2 linked regions of the Granulicella sibirica genome follow. The protein of the gene in region 1 interacts with the protein of each later gene in a pairwise test. Links are inferred from orthologs where the notes say so. Each region holds a gene or a part of one and is shown in the gene's direction. Other genes may lie near its edges.

Region 1 (15,859 bases):
TGGCTGGGTTCGCAGCGCTGGCATTCGTCGGCAAGAAGCATTCAGAGGCCGTTCCAATCGCAGGCGCAGCAGGGCTGGCTGCTGAGGTGGTGAAGCACGCAGACCAGTATGCGAAGCTGAGCGACAAGATGTATTGGTGGGTGCTAGGCGGATACCTTGGGATCTCTTTTGCCCTGACGGTTTTGTTTTGCCTTGCGATCTGGAGGAGCTTGAAAATTGCTGGGGAAAAGACCCGTGTGGCCGAGTTGATGATGGGTAAGGCGGAGAAGGAGCCGCGGGAGGAAGAGAATCAAGACAAGGAAGATGAGGATGGAGCGAAGGACGGCAAAGGAAAGAAGTCTGATAAGGAACGGGAGAAGGGCTTTCTCAGCTCTTCCTCTTCACTTGGATATTCCGTTCTCGTGTTGCTGTGGGCATTTGCAATAACCGCTTACCCGGCACCGAGTAGGGGATCAGCCCCGGGAGTGGAGACGACGGCCCTGCGACCTGAGGAATTGTCACCAGTCAGACAGTATGTAAAGGGGCACGAACTGCTGAGGGATAGCGACAAAGACCAGCCTCGCATCTTAGGAGATAGCTTGGCAAAGATGCATCTGACGCCGCACGATATCGTTCTACTGCTCGGATCAACTGACTGCACTCCGTTTCGCAAAGGTGGAGAAGGAAATAATCCGGACCTTGCTCAAAAACGCGCAGTAGAACTTGGCAAGGCTCTGGCGACCCGTTCCGAACTGAAAGACATACATTTCACGCCACTAGCAGTCAAGCAACATGAACGATGCCTTGAGTCAGCAGATCTTCGCGCGGTGTATCCCTTTCTTATCCGGCAGGAGCGGGAGCCCAGGGTGACACGATAGCAAAGCCTCCTTCCGCAACCGATTCCGAGCCTAGGGCGACACTGAGCGTCTCGGAATGCTTTTATGCGGGCATCGTCAATGGGAAGGCTTCGAAGGTCTGGTACTGCCGGGTTTCGCCACGAGATCCATGCCTTCGAGGGCGACTATCTGGTCGGCGCGCTTCCGCCATAGGAGACCGACGAAAAGATGGCATCGACGTGACAACGGATGTACAACGGCGCTCCTGTTGGATCGGTTTGTGGCGGAGTGGTGCCGTGCGGCATCTACCAGGTGTTGTAGCTGGTTCCGTCGCTGGCGGTTTGCTGGGCTCCGCTGTAGACGTCGCTGATGCCGGCTTCGGTCTGGTCGATGCTGGAGAGGTTGTCGTCCTGGGCGGGGACCCAGGTGTCGCTGCGCTGGGTGATGGGGTCCTTGGGCATGACCTTGAGGTAGCCGCCGGTGACGAGGTCGTCGAGGGATTGCGGGGCCTTCTGCTTGTCGACGGTGTAGGAGTCGATGGCCGTGCGCATGGCGTGGAGGTCCTCGCGGAGGACGGCTTCGCGGGCGGCGCGGACGTTCGAGACGTAGGCGGGGATGGCGAAGGCGGCGAGGATGCCGATGATGACCATCACGATCATCAGCTCGATGAGGGTGAAGCCGCTTTCGTCGGTGCGGGACTGGGGTGCGGGACGGGTTGAAGGGAGCTTCACCATGTGTTGTATTTTGTCCCGTCGAGTGCGGTTCCGTCGCTCTTGGAGTGGACGTCGAAGACGTTCTGGCCGCCGCCGTCGGAGTCGGGATCGTCCTGCATGGAGCGGGTGGCCCATTCGGCCTGACCGGTCATGGGGTCCTTGGGGATGCGGCGGAGGAAGCGGACCTTCTTGGTTCCGGCATCGACGCCGTTGACGAGGGTATCGAGGTCGGGGGGGTAGTTGAAGGAGTCGAGCTTGGTCTGGAAAGCGCTCTTGTCGGCGGCGTCCTTGTAGTGGTCGATGGCGTCACGCATCTCCCAGAGGTCGCGGCGGAGTTCTTTTTCCTTGGTGCGTTTGACCTGGAAGCGGGCGATGGGGATAGCGGCACCGGCGAGGATTCCAACGATGGCGACGACGATGATCAGTTCGACCAGGGTGAGGCCGGCTTGGGAGTTGGCGAGGCTGACGTTCCGGCTACGCCCCGCGATGGCGAGGGGAGCCGGCGCGGATTGGAGCCGAAGCGAGATCATTTTACGTGTACCGTGGCCTGCGATCCTACGGCGGGCAGGCTTGCCTGCGCGCTGTTCTTGGCGCCGACCTTGGTGAGCGTAAGCTGCGAGTCCCCGGCGGCGATGGCCTTGAAGGTGAGGGTGCAGATGTTGCCCTGGCCGTCGACGCCCTTGGCGCTTGGCGGACGGGAGGTGGAGATGGTGACGAGACCGTTGCCCTCGTCACGGTGGACGATCGCGACTGCCTGCCCGTCGCGCCCGAGGAAGTCTCCGGCGTCGACGTTGACGAGCTGGAGGACCTTGGGATCGAACTGCATCTGGAGCGGAACGGCGTAGAGGTCGTGGGCGTTGGTGGCCGAGACGGCGACCTGGAAGGTAGCGCCGACCGCCTGGTTGGGGCTGGCCGGGACGACGCCGAGGCTGACTGGGCCGGAGGCGGCTCCGGGGTTGAGCGGAACGCCATTCTGGGCTGCGGCCGCGGCGGCTGTCGGCGGGAGTGGCTTTTCGGCCTGCTGGGCGAGCTGCTGGGCCATGGCGGCGGCGGCGTTGGCGGCGGTGGTCGTAGGCCCGGTGGCGCGGGCGACGGGCCTGCCGGCGAGGAGGTTGGCGGTGGCCTCGGCTCCGGCGGCTCCGGCGGACTCGAAGGTTGCCGGGCTGCGGCGAAGCTCGTAGCTTGTGCTTGTGCCGGTGTCGATGGGGCTGGTGTTTACCCTGGTGAGGACCGACTCGCGGACGAGATGGGGGATGAGAAGGAAGACGACTTCGTTCTGTTGCTTTTCCGTGCCCTGGGTTCCGAAGAAATACTTGAGGAAGGGGATTTCGGCGAGGCCGGGGGTTCCGCTGTTGGTGCGGTTGTCCTGCTTGGTGAGGATGCCGGCGATGATGCTGGGCTCGCCTTCCTTGAGCTGGATAGTCTGCTCGATGACGTTCTGGGCGATGATTGGCTCGCTGACGCTCGAGATGGTGACGGTTCCGCTCTGCGAGGAGACTTCGATCTTGAGCTTGAGAGTGATCTCGTGGTCGTAGTGGACGGTGGGAGTGAGATCGATGTTGACGCCGACGTCGAGGTAGGTGAACTGGGTCTGTACGCCGAGGGAGACGGTTCCGGTGCTGACGCCCGAGCTGTACGAGCCCGTGGCGATGGGGATACGGGAGCCGATCTTGAGAGTGGCGCGTTGGCCGTCGGTGGCGCGGATGCGAGGGTTCTGCAGGATGCGGGTGTCGGAGTCGGTAAGCAGCGCGTTGAGGGTTCCACCGGTGAGGCCGACGGCGAAGTTCGTGGCGTTGAGGTTCGCGAGACTGTTGAGGGTGAAGGTGGAGGTGGTGCTCGTGGTGCTGGTGGAGGTGCTGCTGCTCGTGGAGCTGGTGGAGGACGTTGCGGCTTGCGGGGTCAGGGTAAAGGACTGGGGGAGGGTGATGCCAAGGTTGCGGACGCGGTCGCGGTTGACCTGGAGGACGGCGACGTCGACGACGACCTCGGAGCGGGCGCGGTCGAGATCGTTGATGATCTTCTGGGCGAGCAGGAGCTGGTCGGGCGTGGCGCGGAGGATGATGGCGTTCTGCGAGGCGACCGAGTAGATCTTGACGGTCGGGTCGAGCATGTTGCGGACGGTGGTGAGGATCTCGTTGAGGTCCTGGGCCTGGCCGATGTTGGTGAGATAGAAGGTCTGGACGGAGAGCTCGTCGAGATCGGTGCGCTTGGTGCGGTTGTTCTGGGCGACGAAGATGGTGTTCGCGGTGACGGGCTTGAAGAAGGTTCCGGCGAGGGTTCCGACGATGCGGAAGGCGTCGAAGAGGGTGACGGACTGGAGATCGACGGGGATGCGCTTGGACTGGTAGTCGGGGTCGAAGAGGACGTTCAGGCCGGCGAGCTTGCCGATGGTCTGGTAGATGACCTTGGTGTCTTCGACAGCGTGGAGGGTGATGGGGTCGTTCGATACGGGCTGGAGCTGGACGGGGCCGGCGACGGAGTTGATGGTTCGGAGGGTCTCCGCCTGGTAGGGCGTCTGCTCGAGCGCGGCGGACTCTGGGGTGGGGGGTGCGCCGGGCGGAGGCGGCATGTTGTCCGGATGCTGGATGAGGTTGATTTCCTGCGTCGCGGTCTGGTTCGAGGGGTCGACGGCGAGGGCGCGGGCGAACTCGTTGAGCGCGGCGGGGATATCTCCGCTCTGCTTGAGGACGCGGCCACGGTCGACGTGGGAGACTCCGGCGAGGAAGCGCATACGCTCGTAGCGGGTCTTGTAACGAAGGTCGGCGGGGGCTTTGAGGGCGGCCTGGCGGTAGTCCTCGTAGGCGGTGTCGTAGTCCTCGTGGAGCTCGGCGTTCTGGGCGCGCTTGTTCCAGGTGCGAGCTGACTGGGCTTCGGCCTTGGGACTCGGGACGGCGATGACGCCCGCCGACACGAGGGCGAGCAGCGCGACGCGCCGCTTGGAGGGCAGTACTTCAGAGAGGAAAGACGAGATAACTCCGCGACCCATGCTTGTTCTGTTTGCGTCCTTTACACCGTGCGGAGTGAAGCGTAGCCGCAGAAGAAGATATCCTGCCCGAAGCATCTTGTCATTGCTGTACTTGCGATTCTGCTCGTGATGCGAGAACTGCCTGACCGATCCAGAGACCACATCGGCAAGGTCGGCTGGGAGGTTCACTTTGCCTCCGGGGACAGCGTCTCGTGTGGTCTTCGATTCGGCTGAGTATACCATTCGTGCGTCTTCTGGCCTGGCTTGCTTCATCATGGTCTTCTTCGTGTTCGGCGGACGCTCGGTGGTGGCGTCTCGTGGGTCTAACTGGGGCGTTCTCGTGGTCTTACGCTGCATAGGCCCGGTTGTCTCGCGTGTTAACATAAGGGTTGGCCCGGTGACTGCTTCCCGTGCCGTTGAAGGATCCTGATGCCGCGCTCCCTTTCCAATCCGACCGTTGCGAACCAGCCTAAACCCGTGGTGAAGGAGAAGGATCGCGACCCCGTGGCGGCGGGCAAACGGGATGCGGCGTTCAACCGGTCGGCCAGCTTCAACTACTTTTTGACCGACAAGTTCGAGGCGGGGATTTCGCTCCGCGGGACCGAGGTGAAGTCCATCCGGGAGGGCAAGGCCAACCTGAAGGACGCGTATGGGCTGTTGAAAGACGGGGAGTGCTTTCTACTGAATGCGCACATCGGACCGTTCTCTCATGGCAATGCGATGAATCATGAAGCGCTTCGCACCCGGAAGCTTTTGCTGCATAAACAAGAGGTCCGGAAGCTCGAAGGTATGACGAAGCAGAAGGGATTTACGCTCATCCCGGTGCGACTTTATTTCCGGAACGGGCGGGTGAAATGCGAACTTGCGCTGGCTAAAGGCAAGCAGGAATGGGACAAGCGCGCGACCGAGAGGAAGCGTGAGGCGGACTCGGAAGCCAAGGCCGCTGTCGCTCGCAGCCAGAGGCGTTAGCTCGGTCGTTCCGCGGGTGGCGGGTTACGATAGAGGGATGATCACGAAGCTTCTCTTTGAGGATGCAGCCGCGTTTGAGACGCCGCTGCTTGCAGTTTTTGCCGTCGATTCGGCTACGGGCAAGGATGCTGCTGCGTCAGTCACGCTGCTAACGGGTTCAGAGGCGATCAAGGGCGCGGCTGCTAAGGTGCTCGCTTCCGGTGAGTTCAAGGCTGGAGTGTGCGAGACGGTTTTGCTGCATGCGCCGGCCGGAGTGAAGGCTGAGCGGCTCCTGGTGATCGGGCTGGGTAAGGCTGCGAAGCTCACGCTCGATGAGGTTCGCAAGGGTGGCGGGACGGCGGTTCGTTTCTGCAAGCCTCGTGGGCTGCGGGATGTGGCGGTTGCGTTTCCGGCGGAGACCTCGCTTGCGGGCGGGCTGGTGGCACGGGTGCTGGCCGAAGGGGCGGAGCTGGCGGATCCGGACTATGACACCTATAAGAGTGACCGAAAGGATCAGAGCGTAAGCTCGGTCACCGTGCTGGCTGCGGCGGAGGATGCTGCTCTGACGACGGGCTTCAGCGAGGGGTTGGCGATTGCCTCGGGGCAGAACTTTACCCGGTGGCTGGTGAACGAGCCGGGCAACGTGCTGACTCCGACGGAGTTCGGAAAGCGCGCTACAGCGATGTGTGCCGAGGCTGGGCTGACGTGTGAGGTTTACTCGACAGAGAAGCTGCACGAGTTGAAGATGGGGGCTTTCTGGGCGGTGTCACAGGGGTCGGCGGAGCCTCCGGCGCTGATCGTGATGACGTATGAGCCTTCCGAGGCACCGGGCGAAGGATCGCCGGTGCTCGGGCTTGTCGGGAAAGGCATTACGTTCGATACGGGCGGGATCTCGATCAAGCCAGGCGACGGCATGGAGAAGATGAAGTACGACATGGCGGGGGCGGGAGCCATGATCGGGGCGATGAAAGCGATCGCGGCGCTTAAGCCGAAGGTGAAGGTGATCAGCGTGATCTGCTCGGCGGAAAACATGCCGGATGGGAAGGCGTATAAGCCGGGAGATGTCCTCACCGCGATGTCAGGCAAGACGATCGAGATCATCAATACCGATGCCGAGGGGCGGCTTGTGTTGGCGGATGGACTGCACTACGCCAAGACGCTTGGGTGTACGCATTTGATCAACGCGGCTACTTTGACGGGGGCGGTGGCGATTGCGCTGGGCAAGATCAATGTCGGGGTGTTCTCGAACGACGAAGCTGCTTGGCAAGCGTTTATGAGTGGGGTTGGGACGACCGGGGAGAAGTTCTGGCGGCTTCCCTGCACCGATGATTACCGGGACCAGATCAAGAGCGCTATCGCCGACATTATGAATACCGGGGGGTCGCGGTATGGCGGGGCGATTACCGCGGCTATGTTCCTGAAGGAGTTTGTCGGGGATACACCCTGGATCCACCTGGATATTGCGGGGTGTGCGTGGCTGGATGACGCTAAGCCGTGGATCGCCAAGGGGCCTAGCGGGGTGGCGGTGAGATCGCTGGTGGAGTGGGTTCGGGGGTATTAGGTCTGGTTTGACGCGCTGGGCGGTATCGGCTCCCACCTTAGGCACGATGGAACTGTGCCGAAGGTGGGGCACCCGCTGGGTTTTGACGGGTCTAGCGAGAGACAAGGCAAACGCAGATTCCCTTCGGGAATGACAACCAGAACGGCAAAGGCCAGAGCTAGGCGGGTTCGCCGGCGCGGATGCGGTTCTTCCAGTGGGAGGAGATGAACCAGATGATGCCGATGACCAACAGGACTTCGACGCCGAGGTGGAACTTCTGGAAGACGGCCTTGAACTTCGGGTTCGTGTCCCACTGCGCGCCGAGCCGCATGCCGACGTAGGCGAGGGCGTAGCACCAGGGCCAGGAACCGATGAAGGTGTAGAGGTGGAAGCGGAACTGGTTCATCTTCGCGATGCCGGCGGGCAGGGCGATGAAGGTGCGGACGATGGGAAGCATGCGCCCGATGAGGACGGTGATGGAGCCGTACTTGGAGAAGAAGTGCTCGCAGAGATCGAGGTCGCGGCGGCTGAGGAGGACGTAGCCACCGAAGCGCTCGACCATGGGACGGCCACCCTTCGCGCCGATCCAGTAAGCGGGGATGGAGCCGATGTTGCTTGCCAGGGAGGCGAGCGTCGCGAGAAGAATGAGATCGGCCTGGCTGTGGGCGAGGGCGTAGCCCGCGAGGGGCATGATGACCTCGGACGGGATGGGGATGCAGGCGGACTGGAGCGCCATGAGGAGCATGACGCTGAAGTAGCCGCCGGCGGAGATCAGGCCTATGAGGACCGCAACAAGTTTTTCAGACATGTGAGCCCAGTATATCGGGTCGCGCCTTTGCTAGCATGATACTGACTCAGGAGATTCAGCATCATGGCAGAAATTAACCCCGTCGCAACCGCCTCCGCCGTCGCTACCCCTCCCGCCCCCGGTCGCCCGGCGAGCAGCTACGGCGCGGCCCCGCATGATCCTTCAAAGCCGGCAGTGAAGCGGCAGATCGTGTGCTTCAGCTTCTATAAGGTGATGCCGGAGTGGCGTCGTCTGCCGGCGGAGGAGAAGGCAGCGCACAAAGCTGCTTTCGTCGAGGTGTTGAAGCGCTGGAATAAGCCCGGCGAGTTTCTTTCGCTGACGTATTCGACGATCGGGACGCGGGGCGACGTGGATTTCTGCGTGTGGTCGATCGGATATGCGGTCGATGAGCTGAACAAGATGCGTTCTGAGCTGATGGGCACGCCGCTCGGCGGATATCTGTCCTCGCCGCATAACTTCCTGGCGATGACCAAGAGATCGCAGTACCAGATCGATCGGCCGGATGAGAGTGAAGGCGAGGGGCGTGGCGCGATCCGGCCGGGCGGGCAGAAGTACATCTTCATCTATCCGTTCTGGAAGACGCGGCCGTGGTACCTGCTGTCGGCGGCGGAGCGGAAGAGGTTGATGGATGAGCACATCCGGATTGGGCTGCTGTATCCGCGGGTGAAGCTGAATACCACTTACTCGTTCGGGATCGACGACCAGGAGTTCGTGGTGGCGTTCGAGACGAACTTTCCCGAGGACTTTCTTGATCTCGTGCAGCAGCTTCGGGAGACGGAGATCAGCCTGTACACGCTGCAGGATACGCCGATCTTCTCGTGCGTGAGGCTGCAGCCGGCGGAGATGCTGGACCGGCTGGGCTAACCGTGGCTCCGGGGAAGAAGGCTGCTAAAAGCGCGAAGAAAGTAATCACTCCGCTTCGGCCGGTTCCGAAGTCACCGGAGGGGGCGGCTGCGCGGGCGATTGCGGCGACGGAGCCGGTGGCTCCAAAGAAGCGGCCTGGGCGGACCGCTAGGCCGACCTCGCCGGAGCGGGTGGCGGCGATTCTCGATGCGCTGCGGAAGACGTATCCGGGAGTGGTGTGTGCGCTGAATCACCACAATGCGTGGGAGCTTACGGTTGCCACGATTCTTTCGGCGCAGTGTACGGATGTGCGGGTGAACATTGTGACGCCCGATCTGTTTCGGGCATTTCCGACCCCAGCGGCGATGGCGAAGGCGACGCTGCCGGAGTTAGAGGAGCTGATCCGAACGACGGGGTTCTATCGGAACAAGGCGAAGTCGATCCTGGGTGCGGCGAAGCTTGTCTCGGGCGAGTATGGCGGGGAGATTCCGCAGACGATGGAGGAGATGCTGCGCATCCCCGGCGTCGCGCGGAAGACGGCGAATGTGGTGCTGGGGTCGTGGTTCGGGATCGCTTCGGGGGTGGTGGTTGATACGCATGTGCTGCGGCTCTCGCGGCGGCTGGAGCTGACAAAAGAGAGCACGCCGGAGAAGATCGAGAAGGATCTGGAGAAGATCCTGCCGAAGGACCGGTGGATCGCTTTCTCGCATGAACTGATCCATCATGGGCGGCAGATTTGTATTGCGCGGAAGCCACGGTGCGCGGATTGCACGCTGGAGACGCTTTGCAATTCTATTGAGAAGACCTGGAGTTCGCACTAGCTGGAAGGCAAACCCCGAGAGCAACTTACGCGGATGGCTGGCCGGTCCTCTACAATGGACGACGAACCGCATCGAACTGATCCTGTGACCTGCCAAGCCCCTCCTACTCGACGGCTCTTTCCTGCTGCCCTTGCTTTTTCCGCACTCTCAGCGATCCCGCTTGGTGCTCAGGGGATCGCAAGCCTGCCGATGTACAACCGGAATGTGGTGTTTCTCGACCCGGCACATGGTGGGACGGACAACGGGGCTCGCCTGAGCGGCAAGCTTCAAGAGAAGGATGTGACGCTGGCGTTCGAACAGAGGCTGCGGTCGCTCTTGCAGGCGAAGGGGCTGACGGTGGTTTCGGCTCGGGATGGCGATGCCTCTATGACCTCGGACCAAAGGGCGGACATTGCGAATCACTCGAGGCCGATTGCATGCCTTCTGATTCATGCGACCTCGTCCGGGTCGGGAGCTTACCTGGCAACTTCATCGTTGCAGGCGGATCCGGAGCCGCACTCTGTTCTGCAATGGGAGACGGCACAGGCTACCTACGTATCGCAGAGTTTGAGTTTGCTGGAAGGGCTGACGAGTGCGCTGGCTTCGGCGTCGTTCAAGCCGGTGACGTTGCAGTCTTCGGTGCCTCCGATCGATTCGCTGACGTGTCCGGCGGTGCTCATCGAGTTTGGGCCGAAGTCGGGTACGCCGGTGAATGACGAGGGGTATCAGCAACAGCTTGCGGATGCGATTACGGGGGCGCTGGTGGCGTGGCGGACGACGTTCGATCCGCCGAAGCCGGTTGTGGATCCGTCGGCTGATCCGTCCGCGCCGAAGGCCGCTCCCCGGCCTAAGATCAAGCCGCCGGTTGCGGCGCCTGCTCCGCCGACTCCGCCGGGCGCGCCCTTGAGGTCCGTGCCTTCGATCGCGCCGATTAAGCCGGGAGGGGCGCGATGATCCCTCGCTATCAGCGCGTGCTGTTCTGGTGCCTGCTTGGGTGCATCCTGTTCATGTTCCTGTTCCTCCTGCGCGGATGCGAACAGGCCCGGGAGAAGTTTGCCAATCATGGAGATCTGACTCCGCTGGCCGCTCCTACGCCTTCCGAGCTGGCAAATGTGACTTTGTCGATGGCGAACGATGCGGATGTCTCTCTTACGCCGACATCGCGGCAGATCGCTCTTCCGGAGGATCCCGGTCTGAAGGCGCGAGCTTTGCTTGAGAATCTTATTTCGCTGTACGCGCAGCCTGGGTCGGCTCATCCTCTGCAGAGCGGAGGGGCAGTCGATGATGTGTATCTGTTTACTCCGGCTGCCGCGTCTGGCGCGCAGGGGAGCAGGCAGGATTCGCTCTCACAAACACGGGGGGGGCTGACTGCGGTGATCAACCTGAAGGGTTCGTTTGCCGATCATCATCCGTCGGGGGTCGTTGTGGAGACGCTTACGGTGCAGTCGATGATTGGGACGCTGCATGCGACGCTTCCGGAGATCGAACAGATACGGTTTCTGGTGGATGGGAAGCCTCGGGAGACGCTTGCGGGGCATGCGAGCCTGCTGCGAGCGTATCCGGCGGTCGATACCGCGAACCGTCCTCCGACGGGCGACGAGAAGTAGACGCTTGAACTCACCTCTCACCATTGGCGTGTTCGATTCGGGCTTTGGCGGGCTGACGGTGCTGCGGGCGCTGCTTCCGCTGATTCCGGGTGCGCGGTACCTGTACCTGGGGGACACGGCGCGGTTGCCGTACGGGTCGAAGTCGCGGGAGACGATTGCGCGGTATGCGCTCTCGAGTGGGCGATTTCTGCTGGAACAAGGGGCGGAACACCTGGTCGTCGCCTGCAATACGGCGACGGCGCTGGCGCTTGAGGATCTGAAAGCTGATCTACCTATTCCAGTGACGGGCGTGATTGCTCCTGGGGCCGCTGCGGCTCAGGCTGTGGGCGCAGCAGGGCATGTGCTTGTGCTGGCGACGACGGCAACGGTGCAGTCTGGAGCTTATACACGGGCGCTTGAGGCGCGGGGCTTGGCAGCGACAGAGAAGGCTTGTCCCCTGCTTGTGCCGCTGGTAGAGGAGGGGTGGCTCGAGGCTACTCCAGAGACGATCGCGGTTACGGCGGAGGTGCTGCGGATTTATCTTGCGGAGGCAATGGCGGAGGCTCCGCAGGCGACTTCCCTGCTGCTTGGGTGTACGCACTATCCGCTGCTGAAGCCGCTGATCGAAGAGACGCTGCGGAGGCTGGACTATCCGCTGCGGCTGATCGATTCCGCCGATGCTACGGCGCAGGCGGTTGCGGGGCAGATTGGCACTCGGGCTGCGGTTGGAGTGGCCACGAGTACGGCGTTCTATGCGACGGATTCGATCGAGAAGTTCCAGCGGCTCGGGTCGCGGTTTCTTGGACAGGTGCTGCCGCCGGTGAGTTTGATAGACCTTGGCGGCTAGGGCTTATACCCTATGTCTATGCCCTACCTTTTGAAGACGGAACCGGACAAGTACTCCTACGACGACCTGCTGCGGGATGGCGAGACGACGTGGGACGGGATCACAAATAACCAGGCGCTGATCACGCTGCGCAACATGAAGAAGGGTGAGAAGGCTGTCATCTATCACTCGAATGTTGGCAAGGCGGCGGTCGGGACGGCTGAGATCGTGTCGAATGGTACCAATCCCGATGATCCGAAGTTTCCGCTGGTGCGGATCAAGCCGCTGAAGAGGTTGAAGCGGGAGAAGCCGCTGGCGGAGATTCGCGAGGCTCCGGTGTTTACGGGGTCGATCATGTTCCGGCAGTTCCGGCTTTCGGTCGTTCCTCTGACGGACGAGCAGTATGACTGGCTTGTGCATGGTTAAGGCAGGGAGCAGGGGATAGGGAGTAGAGGGCTTATGGCTTTGAGGGATACGTTTGTTCTTGGTGGTGATCTGCCGGTGCATCGGATGGGCTATGGCACGATGCGCCTGACGGGTGAGGGTGCCTGGGGCGAGCCGCCGACTGGCCTGGTGGCGGCGCATGCTGTCTTGCGGAAGTGCGTAGATCTGGGGATCAACTTCATCGATACGGCGGATGCCTATGGGCCGCAAATCGCCGAGGATCTGATCGCGGAGGCGCTGCATCCCTATCCGGCTGGCTTGGTGATTGCGACGAAGGGCGGGTTGACGCGGCAGGGACCGGCGAAGTCGAAGGCTTGTGGGCGGCCGGATTATCTGCAGCAGCAATTGGAGCTTTCCCTGCGACGGCTGAAGGTGGAACGGATCGATCTGTACCAGCTTCACCGGATCGACCCGACGGTCCCATTGGCGGATACGCTTGGTGCGCTCAAGGACGCGCAGAGCCAGGGGAAGATCCGGCACATCGGGCTGTCCGAGGTGACGCCGGTGCAGATAGAAGAGGCGCGGAAGATCGTTCCGATTGTGAGCGTGCAGAACCGGTACAACCTCGTCGAACGCAAGTCGGAGAGTACGCTTTCCTACTGCGAAGAGCATGGGTTGGCGTTCATTCCGTGGTACCCGATCAACGCGGGGAAGCTGACGCGGCCTTCGAGCGATTCGGCGTCAACGAATCATCCTCTGGAGGGGCTTGCGAGGGATCACGGGGCTACGATCGGGCAACTTTCGCTGGCGTGGCTTCTGCATCGGTCGGCGAATATCATTCCGATTCCCGGGACGAGTTCGATCGAGCATCTGGAAGAGAACTTTGCGGCGGCGAAGCTGGATGTTTCGGATGAGGACTGGGATGACATCGATCTGATCCTCGATACGCAGGCAAGCTAGATATGCAGGCACGTTAGACACACAGTCCGGTCCGGCTGGTATCCTTACCGACGGAACACAGGAGCATCGCCACAGCATGATCGATCTCAAAGGCAAAGTCGCCGTTATCTTCGGCCTCGCGAATAAGCGCAGCATCGCGTATGGCATCGCCCAGAAGTTTGCGGAGGCGGGCGCGACGCTCGTGCTCAGCTACCAGTCCGAGAGGCTGCGCAAAGAAGCCGAAGGGCTGATTACGGAACTAGCCCAGGAGCATAGCGCCAAGGCGTTCCAGTGCGACGTGTCGAAGGATGAAGAGATCGATGCACTGTTCGCGCAGATCAAAGAGACCTATGGGACGATTCACAGCGTCGTACACGCGGTGGCGTTTGCACCGCCCGATGAGATTAAGAACGACTTCCTGCTGACCAGCCGCGAGGGGTTCCGGATTGCGCATGATGTGAGTGTTTACTCGCTGATCGCCGTGGCGCGAGCGGCGGCTCCGTTGATGGAGTCGGGTGGGTCGATCCTCACGCTGACGTACTATGGCGCGGAGAAGGTGTTTCCGAACTACAACGTGATGGGTGTGGCGAAGGCCGCGCTCGAGGCGACGGTGCGGTACCTGGCGGCTTCGCTTGGGCCGAAGGGGATTCGGGTGAACGCGATCTCGGCGGGGCCGATCAAGACGCTGGCGGCGCGCGGTATCGGCGACTTCAGCAAGATTCTGGATGCCGTGACGGAGCGTGCGCCGCTGAAGCGGAATGTGGACCAGTCCGAGGTTGGCGGGGCTGCGCTATTTCTTGCATCCGACCTGGCTTCGGGGATTACGGGCGAAATTACGTTTGTCGATTGCGGCTTCAACATTACCGGGATTTAGCTTTCGTCACGCGGTCTAGCAGAAAGGTCCCGATGCCCTTTTCAACGCTTCTGACGGCAGAGCTCGCCAGTGAGTTCAAAAACACCCGCAAGATACTCGAACGGCTTCCGGATAGTCAGGGCGAGTTCAGGCCTCACGACAAGTCCATGCCGCTGGGGAAGCTGGCGGGGCACGTTGCGCAACTGCCGAGCTTCATGTCCATCATCCTGACGACGCCGGCGTATGACTTCGGCAAGACGAAGAGTCCGTCGCTCGTGTTCGAATCTGCCGGGCAGATCGCTGCGGCCTTCGACGAGCTCGCTACCAAGGCTCAGTCCGATCTGGCGGGGACGTCGGACGAGGCGTTCGAAGAGATATGGAAGCTGACGTACAACGATCAGCCGATCTTCTCCGGCACGCGCTTTCATGCGTACAGGCTGATGGGGATCAACCACATGATCCATCATCGGGCGCAGCTTGGCGTGTATCTGCGTCTGCTGAACCAGCCTGTTCCTGGGCTGTATGGGCCTTCGGCGGACGATAAGATGGGCTTCTAGGTACCCCGTAGCCGTAGGCGGATTGGGCCCTTTGCGGTTGATCCGTCGACGACTTTGTTCTTCTGCAGGATGTCGATGCGGCCCGCGGCGACAAGGCGGCGGGCTGCTCTTCGTGCGGGCTCCATGAGGTCTTCCCAGCCGGTCTCCTTGATGGCTCGGGCCGCTTCCGAAGGGCAGATGGTCTTGCCTCTTCCGCGTGCCTTGAGTAAGTCGAGGATCGCGGTTTCGAGAGCCGTGTCCGTGCTGTCTGGTTTGTGCCTGCGGCAGCCGTCGCTGCAGAACTTCACCTCGTCCCAGTTGCTCGCGAACTTTTTGCGCCAGGTGATGGTGCGCCCGCAGGTGGCGCAGTGCTTGTCCGCGTGTGGTCCGTTGGGTGCGCCGGGGGATGGCTTCGGATCGGGCATTCGCTGTGCTCACTTAAACCGTAGATGCGAATGCAGGCGCGAGGGACTGCGGAGCGGCAGAAAAAATGCCCTGTCACGCGAGGGCGCGGCAGGGCTTGGCGGGTCAGGTCGGGTTAGTGCTACTTTGTTCCGGGGACGATCTGGCCGAGGTGATAGGCGAGGTGACTGGTGCGGCCAAGGAGAATCGCGAAGCGGTTGCGATGGGGCTCTTTGGCGAAGTCCTCTTCGGAGACAGCGGTGTGCTTCTGGAGCCACTCGGATGGGGATAATTTCGCGCTGTGGGAGAGGACGGCAGCGTTGATCTCGTCCCACTGTGCCTTCAGGTGATCCGATGAAGGAAGGATGGCGATGGACTTATCCGGGGCCTTGATGAAGATCTCGTCGAGTTCCGGATGAAGACGTGGGCCGAAGCCGAGGAGGCTGAACATCGCATCCGCGGTTGCGGTGAGGTGTCCGAGGATGTAGATCACGCGATTCTTGCCCGGAGCGATCTCGCTATGAAGCTGTTCTTCGGTGAGGCCAGACCAGAGCTTGGCGGTTCGTTCGACGGTGGACTTGAAGACGCCGACTGCGAGCGACGCGAATTGGTCTGATTGATTTTCTGCTGCTGACATTGTGTGCCTCTCTCTGACTAAGCGCTGCTAAAAGCAGGGTGCGCTCCCATGACCGCACCCTGAGGTCGACTGACGTACGACTTGCTTAGATCTGGGCCATTCCGCCATCGACAAACAGTTCCACGCCGGCGACATAGCTCGCGTCGTCCGATGCCAGGAAGACGGCGACCTTGCCGATCTCGTCGGGGCGGCCGACGCGGCCAAGCGGAACCTGCGCGGCCATGGTGGCGTAGAAGCCCTGCCTCTGCTCTTCCGTCTGGAGGA
Region 2 (7,436 bases), 350 kb from region 1 along the record:
CAAACCTGCGTGGCGGCAGCCGAGACGTTCCAATGCATCTTCGATGAGGTGTTCCCGTCGTCGACCGGGATCATTGGCGTACCGTTTCCGGCCGAAAAGGTGATTCGCGCAATGCCTGCGATGCAGGACGCGCTTGGACAGACTCCGGACCATGCCGAGGCTTTTGCGCGGGCGATCATGACGACGGATACCAGGATGAAGGTCGCGCGGGCGGTGATCGACATCGATGGAACCGAGGTGCGGATCTTTGGCGCGGCGAAGGGTGCGGGGATGATTCATCCGCAGCTTGGGGCTCCGACCATGCCCGCGCACGCCACAATGCTGGTTTATCTCTTCACCGATGTTTACGCGGAGGCATCGCAGTTACGCGAGATCATGCCTGCGGCCATTGAGGGCAGCTTCAACTCGATCTCGATCGACGGGGATACCTCGACCAACGATACGGTGCTTCTGCTGGCGAGCGGGGCGAGCGGGGTGAGGCTGACGGACCGCGTCTCCGAGGCCTTCGATAACGCGCTCAAGCTGGTCTGCGAGTCGCTCGCGCATCAGATCGTCGATGACGGAGAAGGCGTCGGGCATGTTGTGACGCTGCATATCACTGGCGCGGCAACTACGGCGGACGCGAAGCGAGTGGCGCGGGCGATCGCGCATTCTCCCCTGTGCAAGACGGCCTGGTCAAGCGCGGATCCGAACTGGGGGCGTCTGCTTGCAGCGGCTGGGTACAGTGGGGTGGCGTTTAAGCCGGAGCGGGTAACGATCTCGATAGGCGGCCTCCAGGTGTTCGCACTCGGAACGCGTTCGCCTTCCTTTGATAAGGAAGCAGCACACAAAGCCATGACTGCGCGGAAGTACACTATTGCGATCGACCTGGGCGAGGGCGAAGCCGAGTGCCGTTTCCTGACCTGCGACCTCACCGAAGAGTACGTTCGAATCAATGCGGACTACTCAACCTAGAGGGCAGATGAGCTGGAAGAGTGCATGGGTCGCGTTGCTCGTAGTTGCCATGTGCGGCTTTGCGGCCGTCGAGGTCATGGGGCGGCGTGTTCCCGAGGAGCGTATAGCCAGCGTTACCGGCATCGTTCCCGCCTCGATCGATCGCGTATGGGAGCTCGTGAGCGACACTCCACAAAATTCAAACTGGCGCACCGGCATTCACTACCTCCGGCACCTCGATCCGCAGGATGGCGAATTCTGCTGGGAGGAGCAACAGAGTGAGCTCTCCATTCCCTTCTGCATACAGGAGCAGCAGCCGCCATTCCGGCAGGTGATACGGATGACGCATGCACCTAGAGGTGAGGGGCCAAATCCGTTCCGCGGAATCTGGATCTGGGATCTGGAGCCTGATGGTCCGGCCCGAACCCGCATAACGATTACCGAACACACCAGGAAGCGGTCGCCGGTCTGGCGCTTCATCGAGCACTACGTCACGAAAGAGGATTCGCCGGTAAAACAGTACCTCAAGGACCTTCAGGCGGAATCCGTGAGGCAGCGTTGACCGACCCGCGTAGATGACGTTTTAGCCTAAGCCTTATATCGTTATAAGCGACGCTGCCCGGCAGGACCATGTGCCGGCTCACCAACGATGCGTTTTTGCGAAAACTGGAGCTGCAACGGAACCCTATGACGAAGATGGATGACGCCCAACGGCAGGACTTTACCGCACAGGTCGCGGAGTGGATTGAAGCGTTTGATGATGTAGTGGCAGAAGGGCGGGAGCTGGGGACGGAGCTTCTGGAGGCACTTCGGCAGCGTGCGCACGAAGCCGGTGTCGCCACACCCGCCGGCGTGTCGACGCCCTATAAGAACACGATCGACAAGGACGACGAAGTTCCCTACCCCGGCGACCGCGCCATGGAGCGCCGCGTCGAAAGCCTCATCCGTTGGAACGCCATGGCGATGGTCCATGGGCAGAATAAGAAGGACGCCGGTATCGGCGGCCACATCTCGACATACTCTTCGCTGGCAACGCTGCTGGAAGTCGGCTTCAACCACTTCTTTCATGCGAAGTACGGCGAGCAGCCGGGAGACTTCATCTACTTCCAGGGGCACGCCTCGCCCGGCGTTTATGCCAGGGCCTATCTTGAAGATCGCCTGACCGACGACCATCTCAAGAACTTCCGCCACGAACTCCGCGACACGCCCGGTCTCTCGAGCTATCCGCACCCGTGGCTGATGCCGGACTTCTGGCGCTTCCCCACCGTCTCGATGGGCATCGGGCCGCTAAACGCGATCTATCAGGCGCGCTTCATGAAGTATCTCGAGAATCGTGGGCTCATCGAGAAGACGGATCGCAAGGTGTGGGCGTTCGTCGGCGACGGCGAGACCGACGAAGTCGACACCCTCGGTGCCATCTCTCTCGGCGCACGCGAGAAGCTCGACAACTTGATTTTTGTCATCAACTGCAACCTGCAGCGCCTCGACGGTCCAGTCCGCGGCAATAAGCGCATCATCGATGAGCTCGAGGGCATGTTCCGCGGAGCCAAGTGGAACGTCATCAAGGTCATCTGGGGTTCGGACTGGGACGAGCTCTTCGCGAAGGACAAGAGTGGTCTTCTTCTGAAGCGCATGGAAGAATGCGTCGATGGCGACTACCAGACCTTCAAGGCAAAAGACGGCGCTTATCTTCGTGAGCACTTCTTCGGCAAATATCCCGAATTGCTGGAGCTTGTGAAGGACAAAACGGACGAGCAGCTCGGCATGCTGCATCGCGGCGGACATGATCCGGCCAAGATCTACAACGCCTATAAGCAGGCCATCGAGTTCAAAGGCGGCCCGACCGTCATCCTCGCGAAGACGGTCAAGGGCTACGGCCTCGGATCCGCGCAGGCACGCAACGCGACGCACTCCGAGAAGAAGCTTGCGGACGACGGACTCGCGGCTTTCGTCAAGCGCTTCGATATTCCAATTCCCGAGCAGGCGGCAAAAGACGGAGTTCCCTACCGCCCTTCGCAGGACGCCCCCGAGATTCAGTACATGCAGCAGAGGCGCAAGGAACTGGGCGGCTATATGCCTTCGCGTAAGGTTCCCGCGATCGATTTCAAGGCTCCGGGCATCGAGTTCTTCAAGGAGTGGCTCGGTGGTTCGGGCGGTCGGTCCGTCTCAACTACGCTTGGCTTTGTCAGTGTTCTGCGTGCGCTCTTGAAGGACACAACTGTCGGCAAACTCATCGTGCCCATCGTCCCTGACGAAGGACGCACCTTCGGGCTCGAGTCCGTCATTCGCCAGGTCGGCATCTATGCGCCGGAGGGTCAGAAGTATTCGCCGCACGACGCCGACATGCTTCTCTTCTATCGCGAAGACAAGGACGGGCAGATCCTCGAAGAAGGCATCACCGAGGCCGGTTCCATGGCTTCCTTTACCGCTGCCGGGACGGCCTATTCGAACTACGGCATCCCGACAATCCCGTTCTACATGTATTACTCGATGTTCGGCTTCCAGCGCATCGGCGACATGGCCTGGGCGTTCGCGGACTCCCGCGGCAAGGGCTTCCTGATGGGTGGCACGGCAGGCCGAACGACCATGCTTGGGGAGGGCCTGCAGCACCAGGATGGTCACAGCCTCGTGCTGTCGAGCACGATCCCGACCTGTGTCACGTACGACCCGGCCTACGCTTACGAACTTGCGGTTGTTCTGCAGAACGGCATCAAGCGCATGTACGAAGACATGGAAGACGTCTTCTACTACGTGACCATGTACAACGAGGACTACGCCATGCCCGCGATGCCGGAAGGCTGCGCCGAGGGCATCCTGAAGGGCCTTTACAAGTTCAAGGCCGCCGAAGGCGAGGCCGTGGCGCAGTTGTTCGGATCGGGTCCGATCCTGAACGAGGTGGTCAAGGCTCAGGAGATTCTCGCGACCAAGTACGGCGTGCCGACGACGGTATGGAGCGTGCCGAGCTATACCGAGGTTCGCCGCGACGCGCTTGCCATCGAGCGCTGGAACCGCTTGCATCCTGCCGAGCCCGCGCGGAAGTCCTATCTCGAGACCGTGCTCGAAGGCGCGAACGGACCAATCATCGCTGCAAGTGACTACATGAAGGTGATCCCCGATGGCCTGTCCTCCTGGCTCCCCGGACGTCTCGTGACGCTTGGCACGGATGGCTTCGGACGCAGCGACAACCGCGAGCATCTCCGCAGCCACTTTGAGGTGAATGCCGCTTCGATCGTGGGAGCGACACTTTCGAAGCTCGCACGCGACGGCAAGTTCGACGGCGGCAAGGCACAGGAAGCCCTGTCTGAGCTTGGCGTGAATATTGAAGCAGGCGACCCGGCGCGGGCCTAGAGCTTGGCGGTGGGCGCCATGACACAGCGCCCGCCTTTTCCTCAGATCAGGGTGGCGAAGCATGGCAGTAGACAAGACTGTGGGGACGACTCCAGAAGAGCACCCCCTGATGAGCAACAAGACCCTGCGTGCCATGTACTCGCGCATGGTCAAGGTGCGCGCAATGCTCGGTTCGACGCGTCGGAAAAAACCAGGCATGGATGATGTTGCCTGCTGGGTGAGTACGCTTGCCGGTACCAACGAAGAAGATGTGGTCTTCGGATGCAGAGAAGACCAGGCACTCGCCATAGCCCGGGGGCTCTCGCAGGTCACCAGGAAGGACACGATCATCCAGGGTGGCGTAGAGCGGCTTTACGCGGCCATCGGTGCGGCCAGGACGCTGCGAGGATCACGTCTCGCGGTTGGGTTCTTCGAGCGGCACGAGGTGGAAAAGAGTGGATGGGTGGAAGCACTCCGGTATGCGGTGGAACTTCCCCTGATCGTTGTCGTTCTGCCGCGCTGGAAAGGCCGTGAGAACGAAGGCGATCTGTGCCGGGAGGCACGCGATGCGGGAGTTCCCGGGATCCCTGTCGATGGCCAGGATGCGGTCGCGCTTTACCGCGTAGCGCAAGAGTCGATCGGACGCGCGCGGGCGCATGGCGGCGCGGCCCTTATCGAGGGCGTGCGCTTCCGGCTCTCGAAGGGTGCTGATAAAAGTGCCGTGGCGTCGACTGCAGTTGAAGAGCTTGGAAAATACCTGCTGCGACGCGGTGTCGCGAAGCAGAGCTGGATGAACAGCATCGCATCCTGATCTTTGGCGTAGCGGATTAGAATCCGGACGTTCGAGCGACGGGCGAGAGGGTACACTGTCCGGGAACCCCAAGGCTCAATCGGCGAGGTATACGTGCGTAAGCGATTTTTTCTTTTACCGGCCAGTATCGCGGCCTTCGGTCTGCAGGGCGCGCTAGCCCAGACCACGCCTGCTCCGGCGCCGGTAACAACGATACCCGCCCCGACCAGCCAGCCAGCAGACGATGCTCCATCTCGGAATGCGTATGGCGGCCAGACGGCGCCGGCATCAACAGTGCCAGCTCCGAATCAAAGCGCTTCCCCGGTCGTGATTCCTCCACCGTCCGGAACTCCGCCGGCCTACTCCGCCTACGAGCCGTATGGCAAGCCCGGGGAGGAGAGAAAAAAGGATCACGATGGTTCGGCTTACATCTCCCTTGATAGCTGGGTCTACCCGGAGCTCTCGCGGCTTTACTCGCTGGGATATCTCAACACGATGTTCCTGGCCATGCGTCCTTATACGAGGCGCAGCGTCCTGCACATGCTGGAGGACTCGCAACAGGCGATCCTGAACAGCAAGGACGACCAGGCGCAGGATATCCTCGCCCGACTTCTGCGGGAGTTACAGGCGGAGAAACCGGCCGGACCGAGCAACCGGGCGCTCGTCTATGGAGTTCATCAAGTCTACGATCGCGGCATGTACATCACCGGCGATCCGTTGCGCGATAGCTATCATCTTGGTCAAACGATCGTGAATGATTATGGCCGGCCCTACCAGAAGGGCTTTAACAACATTCTTGGCGGCTCTTATCTTGCAGAGCTAGGACGTTTCTCGTTCTATGCTCGCGCGGAGTACCAGCACGCCCCCTCGGCAGCAGGCTATACCGATACGCTGGCTGATGCCCTGTCGATTCTGGATCAGATCGATCCAAGCGGGCCGAACCACAACCAGGCCACTATTCCGCGTGGGCCCATCGATGCGCAGAATCCCTTCCGCATCGTCGAAGGTTCGCTCTCGTTTCATGTCGCGGGACACGAGATCTCGGGTGGCAAGAATGACGCCTGGCTTGGCCCGGCACAGGGCGGCGCGATGGCCTGGTCGAACAATGCCGAGAACATCTATTCGTTTCGCATCAACCGGGTCGAGCCGCTGAATGTCCCTCTCCTCTCCCGTCTCGTTGGACCGTTGCGATACGACTTCTTCTACGGCAGCCTGAAAGGCCACACCTCGCCCAACCATCCGTACACCCACTCGGAGATGTTCTCCTTCCGGCCCACATCAAACTTCGAGTTCGGCTTCCAGCGCACGATTATCTTCGGTGGCGCGGGACACTCACCGGTGACCGTCGCGAAGTTCTTCAAGAGCTTCTTCAGCACGGCCGATACAACCGTGGATCTCAAGTACTCGCGCGATGATCCGGGCGCGAGGTTCACCGCGTTCAATGCCTCGTATCGTCTCCCCTTCGTTCGCAAGTATGCGACGTTCTACGTGGACTCCATCGCTCACGATGACGTGACGCCAATCAGCGCACCACGTCGCGCGAGCTACCGTACTGGAATTTACCTGTCGCAGATTCCGCACTTCAACAAATGGGATCTGCGTGTTGAAGCGGTTTCGACCGATCCTGGTGTCTCCAGAAGTTTCGGCGGACAATTCAACTACTTCGAGACGATTCAGAAGCAGGGTTACACGAACAAAGGATTCATTATGGGCGACTGGATCGGGCGCGAGGCCAAGGGCGGGCAGGCCTGGCTCACTTACCATGCGTCACCCACTGAGCGGTACGAATTAGAGTACCTGGACAAGAAGAACGCCAAGGACTTCATCAGCCAGGGTACGACGCAGGGGTCGCTGAAGTTCACCTTCGTCAAGCGCTTTGCGAGGGACTACGAACTGAACTACTGGGTGCAGTACGAACGCTGGAAGGCCCCGATCTATCTTCCCGCCCAGCGCAACGATACGACCATCGCGGTTCAACTCAACTACTACCCCAAGCTGCATTCATGGTCGCGGTAGACAATGCACAACGGGCCGGCGATCACGAAGGATCGCCGGCCCGTTGCAGATGCATCTGCTAAACAGCCTGGGGTGTGTTGACACATGCCTGGAAGTAGGACAACGACCGCTCCAGTCCTTCACGCAGCTTGACCTTCGGCTCCCAGCCAAGAAGTGTGCGTGCGCGGGTGATGTCCGGCCGGCGACGGGTAGGATCATCCTGCGGCAAAGGTTTGAAGATGATCTTCGAGGTTGATCCCGTGAGATCGAGAATTTCCTTCGCGCACTCGAGAATGGTCCATTCGACAGGGTTGCCGATATTCACCGGCATGTGCTCCTCGGAACGCGAAAGCAGCACGATCCCACTGATCAGATCCGACGCAAAGCAGAA

What was found.
Region 2: the proteins of nth (region 1) and aceE interact in binary tests that used the Escherichia coli proteins (3 or more experiments, as listed by UniProt). The link is inferred for Granulicella sibirica from one-to-one orthologs.

Annotation. Positions count from the first base shown.
Region 1 is NZ_RDSM01000002.1:281,159-297,017, reverse strand. Bases 7,579-10,530 are described here. They hold nth (endonuclease III), read left to right. Parts: upstream 7,579-8,607; coding sequence 8,608-9,453; downstream 9,454-10,530. Other genes in these bases: GRAN_RS12120 (GerMN domain-containing protein), read left to right, coding at 10,383-10,530; GRAN_RS12125 (N-acetylmuramoyl-L-alanine amidase family protein), read left to right, coding at 9,643-10,386; GRAN_RS12135 (chlorite dismutase family protein), read left to right, coding at 7,853-8,653; GRAN_RS12140 (DedA family protein), read right to left, coding at 7,579-7,789. In the rest of the region: GRAN_RS12170 (hypothetical protein), read left to right, coding at 1-857; GRAN_RS12165 (type II secretion system protein), read right to left, coding at 1,121-1,549; GRAN_RS12160 (type II secretion system protein), read right to left, coding at 1,543-2,058; GRAN_RS12155 (cohesin domain-containing protein), read right to left, coding at 2,055-4,736; SsrA-binding protein SmpB, read left to right, coding at 4,923-5,462; GRAN_RS12145 (leucyl aminopeptidase), read left to right, coding at 5,500-7,002; more of GRAN_RS12140, read right to left, coding at 7,160-7,578; more of GRAN_RS12120, read left to right, coding at 10,531-11,039; murI (glutamate racemase), read left to right, coding at 11,044-11,865; GRAN_RS12110 (EVE domain-containing protein), read left to right, coding at 11,884-12,270; GRAN_RS12105 (aldo/keto reductase), read left to right, coding at 12,304-13,188; GRAN_RS12100 (enoyl-ACP reductase FabI), read left to right, coding at 13,265-14,041; GRAN_RS12095 (DinB family protein), read left to right, coding at 14,074-14,577; GRAN_RS12090 (DUF2256 and DUF3253 domain-containing protein), read right to left, coding at 14,574-14,981; GRAN_RS12085 (DinB family protein), read right to left, coding at 15,101-15,595; GRAN_RS12080 (SDR family oxidoreductase), read right to left, coding at 15,681-15,859. UniProt on the Escherichia coli protein: DNA repair enzyme that has both DNA N-glycosylase activity and AP-lyase activity. The DNA N-glycosylase activity releases various damaged pyrimidines from DNA by cleaving the N-glycosidic bond, leaving an AP (apurinic/apyrimidinic) site.
Region 2 is NZ_RDSM01000002.1:637,552-644,987, reverse strand. Bases 1,293-4,481 are described here. They hold aceE (pyruvate dehydrogenase (acetyl-transferring), homodimeric type), read left to right. Parts: upstream 1,293-1,620; coding sequence 1,621-4,281; downstream 4,282-4,481. Other genes in these bases: GRAN_RS13585 (thiamine pyrophosphate-dependent enzyme), read left to right, coding at 4,343-4,481; GRAN_RS13595 (SRPBCC family protein), read left to right, coding at 1,293-1,495. Outside these bases: bifunctional glutamate N-acetyltransferase/amino-acid acetyltransferase ArgJ, read left to right, coding at 1-954; more of GRAN_RS13595, read left to right, coding at 962-1,292; more of GRAN_RS13585, read left to right, coding at 4,482-5,071; GRAN_RS13580 (capsule assembly Wzi family protein), read left to right, coding at 5,165-7,066; GRAN_RS13575 (UDP-glucuronic acid decarboxylase family protein), read right to left, coding at 7,125-7,436. UniProt on the Escherichia coli protein: Component of the pyruvate dehydrogenase (PDH) complex, that catalyzes the overall conversion of pyruvate to acetyl-CoA and CO(2).